DNA from 2 places in the Streptomyces sp. JNUCC 63 genome. Region 1 is predicted to be linked to the other one. Evidence: riboswitches for the same ligand, from Rfam matches in the RefSeq annotation. Region 1 holds a riboswitch; the other holds the start of a gene.

Region 1 (3,434 bases):
CGGGACCACGCCCGGCGCCACTCCGGCAGGCCCGCGGCGCGGACGGTCGCCGAGTACGAGGCGTACGCCACCTCGCTGGCGTTCCTGCGGCACCGGGGCCGCCGGGGACGGGCCGGTGCCGACTTCGCCGTACGGGAGCGGGAGCTGCTGCACGCGCTGTGGCACAGGCGGGAGGTGGCGCAGCCCGCGCTGAACCACGCGGCCAGGACGACGGTGCCGGTGGCCGCGCCGCCCTGGCCGGCGTACGGGGTGTACGGGGTGCCCGTGCAGCCCCCGGGGTACGGGCCGGCCGCACCGCATCCCTCGTACAACCCGTACCGGACACAGCCGTAGGAGGCCCGGGGCCGGAGTTACGCCGACGCCTGCGTCAGCTTGCCGATCTCCTCCTCCGTCAGCCGCAGCTCCGCGACTCCCAGCAGCGCCGGGAGCTGCTGCACCCTCCGCGCCGAGGCGATCGGGGCGGCCACCGTCGGCTGGGCCGCGAGCCAGGCCAGGGCCACCGTGGCGACCTCGGCGTCGTGGGCCCGGGCGACCTCGTCGAGGGCGGCGAGAACCTTCTGGCCGCGCTCGGTGTCCAGGTGCCTGGCGGCGCCCTGCGCCCGCGCGCTGTCCACCGTCGTACCGGGCCGGTACTTGCCGGTCAGGAACCCGGAGGCGAGCGCGTAGTACGGAACGGCGGCCAGACCGGCCCGCTCGGCCAGGTTCTGCAGCTCGCCCTCGTAGGTGTCGCGGGAGACCAGGTTGTAGTGCGGCTGGAGGGCCACGTAGCGGGCCAGGCCCTCGCGCTCGGAGAAGTCCAGGGAGGCCGTCAGCCGCTCGGCGGAGATGTTCGAGGCGGCGATGTGCCGCACCTTGCCCGCCTTCACCAGCTCGTCGAGCGCGCCGATGATCTCCTCGACGGGCACCTCCGGCTTGTCGAAGTGCGTGTAGTACAGGTCGATGTAGTCCGTGCCCAGGCGCTTGAGGGAGGCGTCGGCCGCGGCCTTGATGTTGGCGGCGCTCAGCCCCTGGAAGTCGAGGTGCTGGCTCACCTTGGTGGCGATGACGACGTCGGAGCGGTTGCCCCGTGCCTTCACCCACTTGCCGATGATCGTCTCGGACTCGCCGCCCTGGTTCCCCTCGATCCACGCCGAGTAGGAGTCGGCGGTGTCGACGAAGTTGCCTCCGGCGGCCGCGTAGGCGTCCAGGACGGCGAAGGACTGCTCCCGGTCGGCGGTCCAGCCGAAGACGTTGCCGCCCAGGGCGAGCGGGAAGACCTCGAGATCGGACGAGCCCAGTTTACGTAGAGAAGTCATGTCCAACATCAACAGCCGGGCCGGAGCGGATCATTCCGCATCCGGCCACAAGGCTGCGCAAACAGACATCAGGGGTTCGTCAGAGGTTGAGGCCCGTCAGGGGGTGAGACCCTTGCCGCGCAGCCACGTCATCGGGTCGATCCCGCCCGCCTGGCCGTCCGGGTGGACCTCGAAGTGCAGGTGGGGCCCGGTGACGTTGCCGGTGGCGCCCACGCGGCCGATGACGTCGCCCGTGCTGACCTTCTGCCCGACGTTGACGCTGATCGACGACTGGTGGCAGAACCACAGCTCGGTGCCGTCGTCGAGGGTGAGGATCGTGCGGTAGCCGTAGGAGCCGGCCCAGCCCGCCTCGGTGATGGTGCCGCTGTGGACCGCCTTGATCAGGGTGCCGGTGGGCGCGGCGAAGTCCAGGCCGGTGTGGTAGCCGGAGGACCACATGGCGCCGGCCTGCCCGAAGGACGAGGTGATCGTGTACGAGGAGGTCGGCAGCGTGTACTGCCTGGCCAGCTCGGCCAGCCGCGCCTCCTCGGCCTTCCTCGCGGCCTCCTCCTCCGCCTTCTTCTTCTCGGCGGCGGCCTTGGCCTCGGCCTCCTTCTGCGCCTTCGCGGCGGCCTCGTCGGCCTTCTTGGCGGCGGCGGCCTCGGCGTCCGCGAGGGTCTTGGCCTCGATCTGGGCCTGCTGCTGCTCGGCCTGCGCCATGATGCGGTTGCGCAGCACCTCACCGGCGTCGGAGGTGCCCTGCTCGGTGTCGGCCGTGGTCACACCGACGCCGCTGAGCGCGGTCGCCGAGCCCTCGGGGGTGTTGGGGGCGTCGGAGGCGTCGTCGAACAGAGAGCCCACGGAAGGCAGGTCGGGCAGCGAGATGGACACCGGCGGCTTGCTGGTGTTGGCGCTGGCCATGCCGCCCGCGCCGACGGCGGCGATCACGCCGACGCCGAGAACCGTGGAGCTGCGGGCGAGCCCGCCGCCGCGCTGCTTGGCGACGCGGTGCCGGCCGCGCGCGGGGCGGGTGGACTCCGCGGTGGGGTTCCACTCCTCCCAGGGGCCCTCGTCGGCACGCCGGCCGCCGTAGCCGAAGGTCTCGGTGTCGTGCCGGTCCGGCACGGACGGGGCTTCTGGGGCCAGCCGGTTGGACGCCACGAAGGCGCACTCCTTTCCTTCCGTCGCCTACCGGGTTAGCTGACGGGTTCGGAGGGGAAGGTCTCCTACGCGCGTCAACCAGCCGTGCTTCCACGGTGATTGAGCCCGATTCACCCCAAGTTGGTGGTTCCCCGGCTCCCTTGCGGGATTCGGCGCGTGCACACGGAGCCGCCTCTTGTGGCGGCTGGGACGACCGTGCTCTGCGTTATCGAACGTTAATAGACCCGGAGCCCGGATTCCAAGCCGTTCGGCTTGATCATTAAACCTTCTTGGCCAGAACTTACAGCCCATGACCGGCAAAAATGGGGCGAGTCATCCATCCGAGTCGACCGCGCGTCAGGAAACTCACGCCACCGCGGCCTGCGACGCGCCCGGGAAACACTCAGGGCCGGAATCCTTGATCGGATTCCGGCCCTGAGCCTTCAGTAGCGGGGACAGGATTTGAACCTGCGACCTCTGGGTTATGAGCCCAGCGAGCTACCGAGCTGCTCCACCCCGCGTCGGTGTGACACCAGTGTACGCCATGCGCGGGGCAGCTTGCGCACGTATTCCGCTCAGCCCAGCAGATGCCGGTTCGGCTCCTTGGCCGGCCCCTCGTACTCCGGCACCACGACGACCTCGGCACCCCCGGCCGTCAGCACCCCGGTCCCGTCGGCGCCCTCGACGAACGTGTCCGGTTCCCGCCAGGCCGTGACCACCCGCCGTACCCCCGCGTCCAGAATCAGCCGGGCGCACGGGCGCGGCCGGGAGGCGCGGCGGGCGCACGGCTCCAGACTGCTGTACACCGTGGCGCCGGCCAGCCGCGGATCCGCCGGGTCGACCTTGGCCAGCGCCGCCTCCTCCGCGTGCACGACCGGGTCGCCGGCCTCCCGCGAGTACCCGCGGGCGAGCTCGGTCCCGTCGGCGGCGACCACCACCGCGCCCACGCTGAACGCGGTCCGGGACGGCGGGCACTGCGCGGCCAGCTCGCACGCGAGCCGCAGCCAGTGCCGGTCCGCG
Region 2 (3,434 bases), 1.7 Mb from region 1:
CCCGCACCGAGCGGTGGGCGGGCACGCCGTCGATCTCCTTGCGGTCCTCGCCGAAGGCCCGGTTCACGGCGTGGAGCCGGCCGGTGAACCCGCCGTCGCGGATGTTGTCGAGGATGCTGCGGCCCACACCCCCGCGTGTGCGGCCCACGCCGATGACGGCGACGGAGCCGGGCACCAGCAGCCGCCGCACCGACCGCGCCTCGGCGCGCTGCTCCCGCGCGCGCTGCACGGCCAGCGAGCGGTCGGTCGGCTCGATGTCGAACTCCAGGCGTACGACGCCGTCCTCGAAGCTGCGCTTCTGGGTGTACCCGGCGTCCGTGAACACCTTGATCATCTTGGTGTTGGCGGGCAGCACCTCGGCGGTGAAGCGGCGGATGCCGCGCTCGAGGGCGACGGCCGCGATGTGCTCCAGGAGCGCGGAGGCGACCCCGCGTCCCTGGTGGGCGTCCTGCACCAGGAAGGCGACCTCGGCCTCGTCGGAGGGCGCCGAGGCGGGCATGCCGTCGGTGCCGATGCGGTCATAGCGTACGGTGGCGATGAACTCGCCGCCGATCGTGGCCGCGAGTCCCACCCGGTCCACGAAGTCGTGGTGCGTGAAGCGGTGGACGTCCTTCGCGGACAGGCGCGGATAGGGCGCGAAGAAGCGGTAGTACTTGGACTCGTCCGACACCTGCTCGTAGAAGCTGACCAGACGGTCGGCGTCATCGGCGGTGATGGGACGGATCCGCGCGGTGCCGCCGTCGCGCAGCACCACGTCGGCCTCCCAGTGGGCGGGGTACTCGTGCCGGTCCGGCGGGGTCTGCATGGGCCCAGAGTACGGCTGGCGTCCGACAACGGGGAAAGGCAGTCTGTGGAGGACACACACCGGACCGAGGCCGCGGTCCGACGCCGCCCGGAGCGGAACAACGAACCGCCCCGGGATGCCTCACGTGTGGGAAACTGGTCTAGACAACCCTGATCACCTGAAGGGCAGCATCACATGGCTGAGCGCCGCGTCAACGTCGGCTGGGCCGAGGGCCTTCACGCCCGTCCCGCCTCCATCTTCGTCCGGGCCGCCACGGCCGCAGGCGTCCCCGTGACGATCGCCAAGGCCGACGGCACGCCCGTCAACGCGGCCTCCATGCTGGCCGTGCTCGGCCTCGGCGCCCAGGGTGGCGAGGAGGTCGTCCTGGCCTCCGACGCCGAGGGTGCGGACGACGCGCTGGACCGGCTGGCCAAGCTGGTGTCCGAGGGGCTCGAGGAGCTTCCCGAGACGGTCTGACCGCCGGCCGACCGGCCGGACCGGCCGATTCTGCCGGTCCGGCCGGTCCGGCTGATCGGGCACTGAAGCCGTGCCGTCCTCTGCGGGCGGCACGGCTTCGCCGTTTTCCGGGCGCGGTGCGTCAGATGTTCACGCCGTGCTTGCGGAGGTAGGTCACGGGGTCGACGTCAGAGCCGTAGTCCGGGGTCGTACGGGCCTCGAAGTGCAGGTGCGCTCCGGTGGCGTTGCCGGTCGCGCCGGACAGGCCGATCTGCCGGCCGGGGACGACCGTCTGGCCCACCGAGACACCGATGGACGACAGGTGGCCGTACTGGGTGTACATGCCGTCGGCCATCCTGATCACGACCTGGTTGCCGTACGCCCCGCCCCAGCCGGCCTGGACGACGGTGCCGACGCCGACCGCGTGGACGGCGGTGCCGCCGGCGGCGTGGAAGTCGATGCCGGTGTGGGAGCCGGAGGACCACAGGGAGCCGCCGCTCCGGTAGCCGGTGGAGACGTAGGAGCCGGAGATCGGCGACACGAAGGTGTTCAGGCGCCTGCGCTCGGCCTCGCGGGCGGCGCGCTCCTTGGCCTCGCGCTCCGCCTTCGCCCGTTCCACGGCCTTCTTGCGGGCGGCCTCCTCGGCCAGCTTCCGCTCGGCGGCCTGCTTCTGGGCGGCGGCCTGGGCGTCGATCTTCTCGGCGATGCCGGCGCCGATGGTGATGACCGGGGTCAGTCCGGTGTCCTCGGGGGCGGGGGTCTCGGCGGCGAGGGCCGGGGAGGCGGCGAGGGTGCCGACGACGCCGGTGGTGGTGGTGAGGGCCGCGACGCCCGCCGCGCGGGCGGTGGTGCGGTGCATCCGGCTGGGCCGGCGGTGCTTCCCGGTGGCGCGGGTGAACGCCATGCAGACGCTGTCCTTTCCTTCCTCTCGCCTACCGGGTTAGCTGACGGGTTCGGAGCAGGAAGGTCTCCTACGGGCACCCTCGCACCGCGCGCGGGTGTCCGATTCACCCCAGGGACTTGGGCCCCTCCAGCCGCGAAGGCGGCGACAGGAGGGCGGGTCCCCGGCTCCCCTGGCTCGCGCCGTACGGGGACTCGGCGATGGCTGCCCGGTGCCGCGGATGCGGCGCACTGCCCGACGAACAGCCGGACCGACGCTAGACGGGGCCGCTTTCAAATCCCAAACGGAGTGGAGGTTTTGTAGCACAGAACACAGGGCATAGGGGCAGACTCCGCCTCAATTCGGGCATCACGGGGCCCTGGTGACGCTTCGGTCACCGGGGCCCCGCGCGCGCGTGCCGCTACTCGGCCGCCACGACGGTGACGTGGCCGATGCCGAGGGCCTCGACGGGCTCCTTGATCTGCGCGGCGTCACCGACGAGGACGGTCACCAGCCGGTCCACCGGGAAGGCGTTGACGACGGCAGCGGTGGCCTCCACCGTGCCGGTGGCGGCGAGCTGCTGGTAGAGCGCCGCCTGGTAGTCGTCGGGCAGGTGCTGCTCGACCTGGTCGGCGAGCGTGCTCGCCACGGCGGCCGCCGTCTCGTACTTCAGCGGCGCCACGCCGACGAGGTTCTGCACGGCGACGTCCCGCTCGGTGTCGGTCAGGCCCTCGGCGGCGAGCTTGCGCAGCACCGTGAACAGGTCCTGCAGGGCCGGGCCGGTGTTCGGCGTGTCGACCGAGCCGCTGATGGCGAGCATCGCGGCGCCCGAGCCGTCGGGGGCGGAACGCAGCACCTGGCCGAACGCCCGCACACCGTAGGTGTAGCCCTTCTCCTCGCGCAGGACGCGGTCCAGGCGGGAGGTGAGGGTGCCGCCGAGGCAGTAGGTGCCGAGCACCTGGGCGGGCCACACGCGGTCGTGCCGGTCGGGGCCGACACGGCCGATGAGCAGCTGCGTCTGGACGGCGCCGGGCCGGTCGACGATGACCACGCGCCCGGTGTCGTCGGCGGTCACCGGCGGCACGGGCCGCGGCTTGGCGGGCGCCCCCGTCCAGGCGCCCAGGGTCTCGCCCAGCAGCTCGTCCAGGTCGATGCCGGTGAGGTCGCCGACGACCACGGCGGTGGCCGTGGCGGGACGCACGTGCCGGTCGTAGAAGGAGCGGACGGCCGCCGAGTCGATGGCGCCGACCGTCTCCTCGGTGCCCTGGCGCGGGCGTGACATGCGCGCGGTGGCCGGGAACAGCTCCTTGGAGA

The links. Region 1 has a riboswitch for cyclic di-AMP ahead of ACX25U_RS16810 (M23 family metallopeptidase). Riboswitches for the same ligand answer to the same signal wherever they lie in the genome.
Region 2: another riboswitch for cyclic di-AMP. It lies ahead of ACX25U_RS09210 (M23 family metallopeptidase); the one in region 1 lies ahead of ACX25U_RS16810 (M23 family metallopeptidase).

The regions. Positions count from the first base shown of each region.
Region 1 covers NZ_CM135963.1:3,684,979-3,688,412, forward strand. The annotation lists gene ACX25U_RS16800 (PrsW family intramembrane metalloprotease) at 1-333, shown strand, start outside; gene ACX25U_RS16805 (aldo/keto reductase) at 351-1,295, opposite strand; gene ACX25U_RS16810 (M23 family metallopeptidase) at 1,392-2,435, opposite strand; cyclic di-AMP (ydaO/yuaA leader) riboswitch at 2,445-2,600, opposite strand; tRNA gene ACX25U_RS16815 (tRNA-Met) at 2,862-2,935, opposite strand; gene ACX25U_RS16820 (dihydrofolate reductase family protein) at 2,990-3,434, opposite strand, start outside.
Region 2 covers NZ_CM135963.1:2,030,089-2,033,522, forward strand. The annotation lists gene ACX25U_RS09200 (GNAT family N-acetyltransferase) at 1-805, opposite strand, end outside; gene ACX25U_RS09205 (HPr family phosphocarrier protein) at 980-1,261, shown strand; gene ACX25U_RS09210 (M23 family metallopeptidase) at 1,383-2,144, opposite strand; cyclic di-AMP (ydaO/yuaA leader) riboswitch at 2,155-2,351, opposite strand; gene ACX25U_RS09215 (M16 family metallopeptidase) at 2,542-3,434, opposite strand, start outside.